Regions from separate parts of the Geobacillus uzenensis genome, predicted to be linked through region 2. Evidence: riboswitches for the same ligand, from Rfam matches in the RefSeq annotation. Region 2 holds a riboswitch; each other region holds the start of a gene.
What was found. A riboswitch is a leader RNA that binds a small molecule or an ion and turns the genes downstream of it on or off. The one in region 2 is predicted to bind S-adenosylmethionine.
Positions count from the first base shown of each region.

Region 1: it holds a riboswitch for S-adenosylmethionine, as region 2 does, so the genes downstream of both, metK (methionine adenosyltransferase) here and B9L21_RS08980 (methionine ABC transporter ATP-binding protein) in region 2, are expected to answer to the same signal.
Region 3: it holds a riboswitch for S-adenosylmethionine, as region 2 does, so the genes downstream of both, B9L21_RS05740 (methionine biosynthesis PLP-dependent protein) here and B9L21_RS08980 (methionine ABC transporter ATP-binding protein) in region 2, are expected to answer to the same signal.

Region 1 is NZ_NEWL01000002.1:49,574-53,785, reverse strand. It holds gene B9L21_RS01800 (gamma carbonic anhydrase family protein) at 102-632, shown strand; gene metK (methionine adenosyltransferase) at 820-2,034, opposite strand; SAM riboswitch class I at 2,156-2,270, opposite strand; gene pckA (phosphoenolpyruvate carboxykinase (ATP)) at 2,456-4,042, shown strand.
Region 2 is NZ_NEWL01000006.1:303,299-307,510, reverse strand. It holds gene B9L21_RS08990 (MetQ/NlpA family ABC transporter substrate-binding protein) at 1-806, opposite strand, end outside; gene B9L21_RS08985 (methionine ABC transporter permease) at 848-1,513, opposite strand; gene B9L21_RS08980 (methionine ABC transporter ATP-binding protein) at 1,503-2,516, opposite strand; SAM riboswitch class I at 2,604-2,711, opposite strand; gene B9L21_RS08975 (bifunctional ADP-dependent NAD(P)H-hydrate dehydratase/NAD(P)H-hydrate epimerase) at 2,900-4,212, shown strand, end outside.
Region 3 is NZ_NEWL01000005.1:81,579-85,790, reverse strand. It holds gene metC (cystathionine beta-lyase) at 1-1,047, opposite strand, end outside; gene B9L21_RS05740 (methionine biosynthesis PLP-dependent protein) at 1,051-2,154, opposite strand; SAM riboswitch class I at 2,357-2,467, opposite strand; gene B9L21_RS05735 (alpha/beta hydrolase) at 2,655-3,383, shown strand; gene B9L21_RS05730 (YjcG family protein) at 3,421-3,942, shown strand; gene B9L21_RS05725 (GNAT family N-acetyltransferase) at 3,944-4,212, shown strand, end outside.

The DNA of each region.
Region 1 (4,212 bases), on a different contig from region 2:
CCGGTTTGGCTGCAGTCCGCTTCCTGTTGTTTACGAACGGCGGACAACTTTGTAAAATACAAATAGACAGACGATTTTGCATAAAGAAAGGAACGAAAGCGATGATTTATCCATACAAAGGAAAGACGCCGCACATTGCCCCGTCCGCCTTTATCGCCGATTATGTGACGATCACCGGCGATGTCACGATCGGCGAGGAGACGAGCATCTGGTTTCACACCGTCATCCGCGGCGACGTGGCGCCGACAATCATCGGCAACCGGGTCAATATTCAAGATAACTCAATTTTGCATCAAAGTCCAAACAATCCGCTCATCATTGAAGACGGCGTGACCGTCGGCCATCAAGTCATTTTGCATAGCGCCATCGTTCGCAAAAACGCCTTGATCGGCATGGGATCGATCATCCTCGATGGCGCGGAAATCGGCGAAGGCGCGTTTATCGGCGCCGGCAGCTTAGTGCCGCCCGGCAAAAAAATCCCGCCGAACGTGCTCGCCCTCGGCCGGCCGGCGAAAGTCGTCCGCGAGCTGACCGAAGACGATTTCCGTGAAATGGAACGCATCCGCCGCGAATACGTGGAAAAAGGGCAATATTACAAAGCGCTCCGGCAGCAGCGGCCCATCGAGCCGTAACGAGCGGCTGGAATGTCGGGCGTTTCCCATCGCCCTTGGCGGCCGATGACGAACCAACAGCCGAGAAACACGTCAATCACGCAGTCGTTGCCATGCCGTCATGCTCGCCTGACCAACCAATGCGAAAGCAAGCCAAAAAGAAAAAGAGGGGACGGCCGGCGATTGCCGATCACCCCCTCTTTTTTCGTTATTGTCCGTTCGCTAACGCCAACGCTTGCTCTTTCAGCACAGCCGCTTTATCGGTGCGTTCCCACGGCAAATCGACGTCCGTGCGTCCGAAATGGCCGTAAGCCGCCGTTTGTTTGTAAATCGGACGGCGCAGGTCAAGCATTTTGATGATGCCGGCCGGACGAAGGTCGAAGTTGTTGCGCACGACTTCAATCAAAATGTCTTCCGACACGTTGCCGGTGCCGAACGTATCGATCGAAATCGAAACCGGACGGGCGACACCGATGGCGTAGGCGAGCTGCACTTCGCACTTATCAGCAAGCCCGGCCGCGACAATGTTTTTCGCCACATAACGGGCCGCATATGCTGCCGAGCGGTCAACTTTCGTCGGGTCTTTGCCCGAGAACGCACCGCCGCCATGGCGGGCGTAACCGCCGTACGTGTCAACGATGATTTTCCGCCCTGTCAGCCCAGCGTCCCCTTGCGGACCGCCGATGACGAACCGGCCGGTCGGGTTGATGAAATAGTTCGTGTTCTCATCCAACAACTCCGCTGGAACCACCGGTTTGATGACGTGTTCTTTCATATCGCGTTCGATTTGATCTTGCTCAATTTCCGGATGATGCTGCGTCGAAATGACAATCGTGTCGACGCGCACCGGTTTGCCGTTTTCATCGTATTCGATCGTCACTTGCGTTTTGCCGTCCGGACGCAAATACGGCAACACGTCCGTTTTGCGCACTTCGGCCAAACGGCGCGCTAAACGGTGGGCAAGCGAAATCGGGAGCGGCATCAACTCTTCTGTTTCATTGCAGGCAAACCCAAACATAAGCCCTTGGTCGCCGGCACCGATCGCTTCAATTTCCTCGTCGGTCATCTGACCTTCGCGCGCCTCGAGCGCCCGGTCAACCCCCATCGCGATATCCGGCGACTGCTCGTCAATCGACGTCAGCACGGCGCACGTATCGGCGTCAAATCCGTATTTTGCGCGCGTATAGCCGATCTCGCGAACCGTATCGCGGACGATGCGCGGAATATCGACGTACGTCGACGTCGTAATTTCCCCGCTGACAAGCACGAGACCTGTTGTCACGCTCGTTTCACAAGCGACGCGGGCGTTCGGATCTTTTTCCAAAATGGCATCCAAAATGGCATCGGAAATTTGGTCACAAATTTTATCCGGATGTCCTTCGGTTACAGATTCTGAAGTAAACAAGCGGCGTTTGGCTGACATTCGGCTCATTTCCTCCTCTTGACGTAATGTGGCGATACGGAACTCGTTTCCCTTCGCAATATAAAAAAACCTTTCCTGTCACGGTGAGGAAAGGTCATTGCAATCGGATTGCTTCCTTTCACTCTTATCGTTCAAGGACCACGCCTTGCCACAGGTTAGCACCATTTCACATATGTAAAATTGTGACGGTTGCTGGGTTTCATCGGGCCTGTCCCTCCACCGGCTCGGGATAAGAGTATCCGTTCAATGACTTATCTTATCGCAATGGAATAAGCAAAGTCAACCGCAGAAATGAATTTTTTATTATCTGAAAAATAGGCAAAATAAGTTCAAAAAAACCTACACAATTAGTATGGACTATTAATAAAAATGTGTTATACTATTTTCAAGAGTGATTACAAAAAGAAGGCAGGTTGTGAACATGGGGATCGCAAACATGACAAATAAGCTTTCTTTGCTGCTGCAAAAACCGTACGTACATCACCAATTGTCCGTCGCTGAGCTCGTCGAAAAAGTGCTGCAACGACACGAAGGACGGCTGACGCACACCGGAGCCGTCGCCGTCACGACCGGCAAATATACCGGACGGTCGCCGAAAGACAAATATATCGTGGAAGAACCGTCGACGAAACAGACCGTTGATTGGGGAACGGTCAACCAGCCGATGGCGCCGGAAACATTTGAAAAACTGTATGATAAAGTGCTCGATTATTTAATGAGGAAAGAGGAACTGTTCGTCTTTAAAGGCTTTGCCGGCGCCGATCCGAAATCCCGGCTGCCGATTCAAGTCGTCAACGAATTCGCTTGGCACAACTTGTTCGTCCATCAGCTGTTCATCCGGCCGAGCGCTGAAGAGCTCGCCGCACATGAGCCGCAATTTACCGTCATTTGCGCGCCGAACTTTAAGGCGGACCCGGCTGTGGACGGCACGCGCTCGGAAGCGTTCATCATCATTTCCTTTGAACGCCGCGTTGTCCTAATCGGCGGGACGGAATACGCCGGTGAAATGAAAAAATCGATCTTCTCGGTGATGAACTATTTGCTGCCGGAACAAGGCATCCTGCCGATGCACTGCTCGGCCAACGTCGGCCAGGAAGGCGACGTCGCCCTCTTCTTCGGCTTGTCGGGAACCGGGAAAACGACGCTCTCGACCGACCCGAACCGCCGCTTGATCGGCGATGACGAACACGGCTGGTCGAGCCGCGGCATTTTCAATATCGAAGGCGGCTGCTATGCGAAATGCATCAACTTATCGCGCGAGAAAGAGCCGCAAATTTTTGACGCCATCGGCTTTGGCGCCGTGCTCGAAAATGTCATTCTCAACGACGCGACGCGAGTGCCGGATTACGATGACGGCACGCTGACGGAAAACACGCGCGCCGCCTACCCGCTTCAAGCGATCAAAAACATCGTCGACCCAAGCGTCGCCGGCCACCCGTCCACGATCGTGTTCCTGACGGCCGATGCGTTCGGCGTCCTGCCGCCGATCAGCAAACTGACGCGCGAACAGGCGATGTACCATTTCTTAAGCGGCTACACAAGCAAACTCGCCGGCACGGAACGCGGCGTCACCGAACCGGAAGCGACGTTCTCGACGTGCTTTGGCGCGCCGTTTTTGCCGCGCCCGGCCGTCGAGTACGCGGAAATGCTCGGACAAAAAATCGCTGAGCACAACGTCCGCGTCTTTTTGGTCAACACCGGTTGGACAGGAGGGCCGTACGGCGTCGGCAGCCGCATGAAGCTCGCCTACACCCGCGCGATGGTGCAAGCCGCCGTCGAAGGAGAGCTTGACAACGTCGAAACCGTGCAAGACCCGATCTTCGGCCTCGCCATCCCGGCGCACGTCCCCGGCGTGCCGGACGACGTCTTGCGCCCGCAAAACACATGGGCCGACAAACAAGCGTACGAACAAAAGGCGAAAGAGCTGGCGGAAAAATTCCGCGCCAACTTCCAAAAATTCGCCCACATCGATCCGTCCATCGAAAAACTCGGCGGACCGCTCGTTTAACAAGAACCCAGCCGGACAGGGAACCGTTCCCTGTCCGGCTGTTTTTTATTTCTTTCCTTTGCTTTGGACTCCGACACTGAATCCTTAAGCATTTCTGTACGTCGATCCGTTTCATTCGCCTCAAACAACCTCAAAACAACCGGACTCGATCAAACGCAATGGGCTTCTGT
Region 2 (4,212 bases):
CCTTGAAACTCCTGATCAATTACCTTCTCAAATTCTTTCGACTCGACTGCTTCTTTGAGATCGTTGACAAATGGTTGGTTCAAATCTTTTGTATTGACAACAATGCGGTTTCGGTAGTCATCCGGCATGTTTTCCAACGCCAAGGCGTCGGTTAAATCCATTTTCGCTGCTAAGGCAAAGTTGCCAGGGACGGCAGCCAAATCAACGCTTTCGACCGTGCGTGGCAGTTGGCCCGCTTCAATTGGCTTAAATTGAAGATGTTTTACATTTTTCTTAACGTCTTTTTCCGACACTGTGAGCGGATTGACCGCCGGATCAAGTTGGATTAAGCCATGATCTTGCAAAATTAACAACGCCCGCGCCAAGTTCGTTGGGTCGTTCGGGATGGCGATTTCACTTCCGTCGGCCACTTCATCCAGCGTTTTAAACTTGTTCGAATAAATGCCCATCGGGGCGGTCGGCACAACGATGACCTCGGAAAGATCTAAGTTGTGCTCTTTCGCAAAATTCTCCATATAAATTTTGTGCTGGAACAAGTTTGCATCCAAGTCGCCGTTAGCTAAAGCCAAGTTTGGTTGGATATAATCACTGAATTCGACGACCTTTACCTCATACCCTTTTTTCTCCAAAATGGGCTTGATCGCCTTATTGACCATATCGCTGTATGGGCCGGAAGTCGCCCCGATCGTCAACACTTTTTTCCCTTTCGGTTCAGCGCTGCTCTCGGATGCGGAGTTGCTGTTGCCGCAGGCGGCAAGCGCGCCGAACATAAGAAGCAATGCGAGTGCCATCAACCATTTTTTCATCATGAAGTCCTCCTATACAAGTGAGTTTTATAGTGAGCGGCCTATCGCTTGTCGACAAGACGGGCGATGCGGTCGCCAGCAAACTGAACGATTTGGACAAGACAAATTAAAATCACGACGGTGGTGATCATGATCGTATTATCATAACGGTAGTAGCCGAAACGAATGGCTAAATCGCCGACACCGCCGCCGCCGACAATCCCTGCCATTGCGGAATAGCCGACTAAACTGATCGTTGTAATCGTTATTCCTTGCACAATACCGGGCCGGGCTTCCGGGAGCAGAACATCTTTAATGATCATCCATGGCGTCGCGCCAACCGCTACTGCCGCTTCAATGACGCCTTTGTCAATTTCGCGCATCGAGGTTTCCACCATTCGCGCGAAAAATGGAATAGCCGCCACCGATAAGGAAACAGAGGCTGCCGTCGGCCCGATCGTAGTTCCGGTGATGAGCTTTGTCAGCGGCAAGAGGCCGACAAGCAAAATGATAAACGGAATCGATCGAATCATATTGACAAGAAAGCCAAGAACCGATTTCAATATGGCATGTTCCAAAAACAAGCCGCGGTCGGTGACAAAAAGCAAAACGCCAAGCGGCAACCCAACAATGATCGCGACGAACAAGGAAATGGCCACCATATAAATCGTTTCGAAAAACGCCTTATTCAACTCCGGAAGCAAGCCTATGAATGTATCAAGCAGCATGCGAAATCACCTCCAATCCGTTCGTCCGGTTGGCGATATAGTCCATCGCCCGCCTAATTTCGTCTTCTTCTCCGATCAGCTCCATCACAAACATACCGAGCGGTTTGTCTTGAATATACTCAATTTTAGCATGCAAAATATTTCCTTTTACTGTGAATTGCTGCAGCATATCGGAAACAATTGTTTCCGTCGCGCTTTCCCCTTGGAACTGGATTTTCACGATCGTCCCTGTATGCTTTTCCCATAAATGTGCAGGCAAGTCAACATGCAAGACACTATGGATAAACGATTTCGTCAATTCCTCTTTCGGATTGGTAAACAGATCATACACAGTGCCGATTTCAATCACTTTGCCGTTTTGCATGACGGCAACGCGGTCGCATATATGTTTGACCACTTCCATTTCGTGGGTGATCAAGACGATCGTAATACCGAGCTCACGGTTAATCTGTTTCAGTAGTTCCAAAATGGATTTGGTCGTGCTTGGGTCAAGCGCTGATGTGGCTTCGTCGCATAACAGAACGGTCGGATTGTTGGCGAGCGCCCGGGCGATGCCGACGCGCTGTTTTTGTCCGCCGCTCAGTTGCGCTGGATAGGCGTCCCGCTTGTCGGATAGCCCGACCATGTCAAGCAGCTCATTGACCCGTTTTTCGATGTCCGCTTTCGTTTTTTTGGCCGCTTTTAAGGCGAAGGCGATATTTTCAAATACCGTTTTCGAGCTGACTAAAGAAAAGTGTTGGAAAATCATGCCGATTTTCTGACGCGCTTGTCGCAGTTCTTTGCCATCTAACGCCGTTAAATCAATGCCATCAATGAGAACGCGCCCGGATGTGGGCCGCTCTAGGGCGTTCAAGCAGCGCAACAGCGTGCTTTTTCCGGCGCCGCTGTAGCCGATAATGCCAAAAATTTCACCGTCGCGAATAGTCAGCGATACGTTGTCCACTGCAATCGTTTGTTTCTTTTTCGTTGTATACACCTTTGTAACGTTTTGAATATCGATCATGTCCGTTTCCCCCTATGCTGATTGGCGGAATTTAGCAAACAAAAATGCCTCTTTCATTCAGAAAGAGGCATCGGTATGTAAACTTCCGACTTATCTTTCAGAATGAAAGCCATTCTGCAGGAATTGGCACCGTTCCCTCAAGGGGAGGTTGCCGGACGTCATCGGGCCTGTTCCCTCGGTCACTCTTGATAAGCGGGTTGCCGTATGTAATTTTTACAAGATTCATCATAATGCGGCAGCTGTTTGTTGTCAATATGTATTTTATAGCCCCATTCCTTAGAAAGCGCATACATAATTGCGTTTCTAGAGAAATATTTGTGCTCGTCTTTTGCTTGGAAACATTGTACACTAAACATAGCCTGGAAATGGAAAGGGGAATGGCCATGATTTCGATCGTAACAGCTGATGAAATGTATGCCATCGACCGAGAAGTGACGGAGCGGATCGGCATTCGCGACGACTCGCTGATGGAAAACGCCGGACAGGCGCTGTTTCGGGCGCTGAAAGAGCGGATCACGCGTGCTGATAGGGTCGCGGTGCTCGCCGGGACGGGCAATAACGGCGGCGATGGGTTCGTCATCGCGCGCATGCTGAAAAGTTATGGCTATGAAACCGATGTCTGGCTCATCCCGCCGCGAGAAAAGGTGAAAGGGGCGGCGCGCCTAGCGCTTGAGGTGTACGAGCGATCCGGCTATTCATGGCTGCCTTATGAGGGCAATGAACAGGTGTTTGCGGCGCGCGTGCCGCATTACGACGCCATCGTTGACGCGCTCCTTGGCATTGGCGTCAAAGGAGACGTGCGCCCACCGTACAAAGAAATCATTGAACAAGTGAACCACACGTCCGCAACGGTATACGCGATCGATGTGCCGAGCGGGGTGCCGGCGGACGGCGGTGATGTCAACACCGCCATTTGCGCTGATGCCACGCTCACGATCCAATGCCCGAAGCTTGGGGCGTATACATTTCCGGCGGCGGATTATTACGGAGAGATCGCTGTTGTCGATATCGGCATTCCGCCCGCAGCGGTGCAGGCGAAGGCGGCTGCCCGGTTTTTGTGGGAACAGAGAGATGTGGTGCGGACGATGCCAAAGCGAACGCGGTCCTCGCATAAAGGGACGCACGGCAAGCTGCTCATTGTCGGTGGATCCAAGGCGATGAGCGGGGCGGTGACGATGACGGCGAAAGCGGCGCTTCGCAGCGGGGCTGGTCTTGTGACGATGGCGGTTCCGGAAACGGTGTACGAGGCGGCGGCCAATCGCGTGCCGGAGGCGATGTGCCGATTATGGCCGGCAGAGGATGGCGCATTTGCCGGCGCGGCCGATTGGGACGGGCTGGACATCGATGCGATGGCCATCGGCCCGGGAATGGGCCGGACAGACGGCGTGCGCCGCTTAGTGGGCGAACTTGTGCGCCATCCAGTGCCGCTTGTTATTGATGCAGACGCTCTGTTTTTTTGGGACGATTACGCTGAGCGGGTGCGCGGACGGAACGCGCCGACGGTCATTACTCCGCATCCGGGGGAGATGGCGCGCATCGTCCATCGTTCCGTTCGCGAGGTGGAGCATGACCGCTTTGGCGTATCGAAGCGATTGGCCATGGAATATGGTGTGTATGTTGTCTTAAAAGGGCCGTATACGATTGTCACGGCGCCGGACGGGGCGCAATATGTGAACGCGACCGGCAACCCGGCATT
Region 3 (4,212 bases), on a different contig from region 2:
CTCGTCTTTCGGCATGGCGGCGTGCGACATTTTCGCCGGGTACGACAAAATCGACTCGACGGCGCCAAGGCTGACGGCGAACACCGGCAGGCGGACGTGGCGGACGAACGTCCGGGCTGCTTCTTCATCCGCTAGGCGGAACGACAGCACAGCACCGAACCCCACCGCCTGATTGTGCTGGGTCGCATGGCCCGGGTGGTGCGCCAATCCTGGGTAGTACACTGCCTCCACCTTTGGATGGCCCGCCAAATAGGCGGCGATGGCGGCCGCTGATTCGGACGACTGTTTCAGCCGGACGTGGAGCGTTTTTATGCCGCGCAGCACGAGCCAGGCGTCTTGGACGCCGAGGACGGCGCCAAAGGCGTTTTGCAATTTGTACAGCTGTTTGCCGAGCTCCTCGTCTTTTACGACCGCCAGTCCGGCGACGACGTCGCTATGGCCGGCTAAAAACTTCGTCGCGCTGTGGAGGACAAGGTCAACGCCGAGATCTAACGGGCGCTGCAGCGCCGGGGTCATAAACGTGTTATCTAAAAACGTCAAACAGCCATGCGCTTTCGCCAGCTCGACGACAGCGCGAATGTCGGTCACTTTTAACAGCGGGTTGGACGGGGTTTCCATATAAATGACTTTCGTGTTCGGACGGATGTTTTCCGCCACCGCCTCGAGGTCGGTCATATCAACGAACGTATGCTCGATGCCGAAGCGGCTCAACACTTCGGTAATCATCCGGTATGTGCCGCCGTAGACGTCTTCCGTCACAAGCACATGGTCGCCTTTGGACAGGAGCAAAAAGGCCGTGGAGATGGCGGCCATGCCGGAGGCGAACGCGAACCCGCGCACGCCGCCTTCTAGTGCGGCAATCGTTTCCTCAAGCGCTTCGCGCGTCGGGTTGCCGGAGCGGCTGTAGTCGTATTTGCCAAACGAGTCGAAATCGAACTGATGGAACGTGGACGCGTGCTGGATCGGCACGCTCACCGCCCCAGTTGCGCGGTCGACTTTCCATTCGTTATGGAGCAGTTTCGTTGAAAACGACCATTCCCGTTCCATCGCTCACACCTCTTTCATGTTTTTGAACGCCTGCGCCAAGTCGGCGATTAAATCGTCGGCGTGTTCAATGCCGACCGAGAAGCGGAGTAGCCGGTTGCAGACGCCGTTTCGGATGCGGATGTCTTCTGGAATGTCAGCGTGCGTCTGTGTCGCCGGATACGTAATAAAGCTTTCAACCCCGCCTAAGCTTTCCGCGAACGTAATGAGGCGCAAGCTTTGCAAGAAGCCGTTCACCCATTTTTCATCAGAAATCCGGAACGACAACATCCCTCCTCTTCCCGGGTACAAGACGTCGGTGACATCTTCATGTTCGCGCAAAAAGGCGCTGATTTGTTTGGCGTTTTCTTCATGTTGGCGCATCCTTAGCGCCAACGTTTTCATCCCGCGGATCAGCAGCCAGGAATCAAACGGCGACAAAACAGCGCCGATGGCGTTATGGTACTCGGCCAAGCGTTGACAAAGTTCCTCGCCCTTGGCGACAACCAGACCAGCTAAGACGTCGTTATGGCCGCCTAAATATTTCGTCGCGCTATGAATGACAATATCAGCCCCTTGTTCGATCGGGCGTTGAAGCACCGGGGTGTAAAACGTGTTATCGACAATCAACAATAGCCCATGCTGTTTGGCCAGCTTGGCGACCGCCGAAATATCCGCCTCGTGCATCAACGGATTTGTCGGCGTCTCCAAAAAGATGGCTTTCGTTTTTTCCGTGATTTTCTCTTCCACGGCAGCGAGATCAGCAAAATCGACGTAATGAAAGCCGAGGCCGTATTTGCGCCAGCCGCGCTCAAACAGGCGGTACGTGCCGCCGTAAAGGTCGGCCGATACGAGAAACTCATCTCCGCTCTCAAACAAGGCGAGCACCGTCTGAATGGCGGCCATGCCGGAACTGAACGCATAGCCTTGGTCACCGCCTTCCAGCTTGGCGATCGCCTCTTCGACGATTTTGCGCGTTGGATTGCCGGTGCGGATGTAGTCAAACCCGGTTGACTGCCCAATGCCGGCGTGGCGGTAGGCAGTTGAAAAATAGACGGGCGGGTTGACCGTTCCTGTCGCCGTTTCGCTCCGGTTTCCCATTTGCGCTAACAACGTTTCCAGTTTCTCCATCTCATCTCTCTCCTTCTGCTGAAAAATTCCCTCGTGGTCAAACGGCCGACGGCCATGGCGCCCGAAGCGCTGCTGCCTGTCTCGGCAACCGAGCACCTCGGCTTTGGCCCGCCTCACATGTCGGCGAAGCGGCCGCCTAAACAAAGGAAAATAAAAAAAGTCTTCGAAGAAGAAGACTTTTCCATACCCATGGTCATGCTTCTTCTTATCTGCCGAATTGAGCGCTCAATTCGCTGGATTTAGCACCTGGCCGCCAAACGGCTGGTTGCTGAAGCTTCACAGGGCCAGTTCCCTCCGCTTCTCTCGATAAGAACAGGACGTGTATTCAATTTTGTTAATTTATAAAAAAATGTAACCCATTCCGGCCGTTTTGGCAAGTCCTTTTTTTGACGCTGGCAATGTTCGGCAAATTCACGAAAAATTCGAGCCCTTCATTAACATCTTTTCGCCAAAATATGTTACAATAACAGGTGAACTTACCGTTTTCATGGAGGATGGTCATGGCAGCCGCAACAGGAACGATGCGTGATTACGCGCTGTACAGCGGAGAACTTCAAGAGAAAATCGAACTGCTCGTCTATTTGCCAAGCAATTTTTCTCCGCTTCACAAATATTCTTTACTAATCGCTCAAGACGGCAAAGATTATTTTATGTACGGAAAAATGAAGCACGTCATCGAAACGCTAATGGAGGAAGGAACGATCGACCGGACGATCGTTGTCGGCATCCCGTATCGGAATGTGAACGACCGCTACGAGAAATATCACCCGGCGGGCCAAAAGCGCGAAGCGTACATTCGCTTTTTAGCCCATGAACTCGTTCCGTTTTTGGACGACGAGCTGCCGACCTACCAAATCGGCAAAGGCCGGGCGTTGATCGGCGATTCGCTCGGCGGAACGGTCTCGCTGTTAGCCGGTCTGTTGTATCCGCATACATTTGGAAACATCGCCATGCAGTCCCCTTATATCGATGACTCGGTGCTGGCGTGCATCCGCGCGTTCCGCGATCCGTCGCTTCTTTCGATTTACCATTCCGTCGGCACGGAAGAAACAGCCGTGAAAACAACGGACGGCCATGTACGCGACTTTATTACACCAAATCGAATGGCGCGGGACTTGTTTATGGAAAAACGGTTCACCTATACGTACCATGAGTTTGCTGGCGGCCATGCGTGGACGTATTGGCAGCCTGATGTGCCAAGGGCTGTATCTGCTATTTTGTCGCTGTAAACAATGGAAAACCAACCATCCAAGGAGGGAAATCGGGATGAAGTACGGCATTGTATTATTTCCGTCGAAGCGCATTCAAGATTTTGCCAACTCGTACCGGAAACGGTATGACAGCCATTACGCCCTCATCCCGCCGCATATTACGTTGAAATATCCGTTTGAAGCGGATGAGGGACAATTGAAAGAGATGACGAAGGAGCTGCGCCGCATCGCAGCGGAAACACCTCCAATTCCGATCAAAGTGACGAAATTCAGCTCGTTTTACCCGACAAGCAACATCATTTATTTGAAAGTGGAGCCAAATGACGTGCTTGATCGCCTTCATGAGCAGCTGCACAGCGGCTTGTTCACCGCAAAACCGGAATTTGTGTTCGTGCCGCACATTACGATCGGCCGCGATTTGCCGGGCGCGGAATATGCCGACGTCTACAGCCAGCTGAAGCTGCAAAACGTGCATTTTGAAGAGACGATCGACCGGTTCCATCTTCTGTACCAGCTCGAGAACGGATCATGGACCGTCTATGAAACCTTTGTCGTTGGAGGAGAGGAAACGGTATAACATGAACATCGCCATTGGAACAACAAACGACCGATCCTTATATGAGGACGCTTTGCACGTCCGCCGGCTCGTCTTTATCGAGGAGCAAAACGTGCCGGAAGAAGAAGAAATCGATGCGTTTGAGCAAGAATCATCCCATCTCGTCTTGTATGATGGCGAAAAACCGGTCGCGGCCGGCCGGCTTCGCTTCATCGATGAAGGGGTCGGCAAAATCGAACGCATTTGCGTGCTGCCGTCCTACCGCGGCTGCGGTGCCGGGCGGATGGTGAT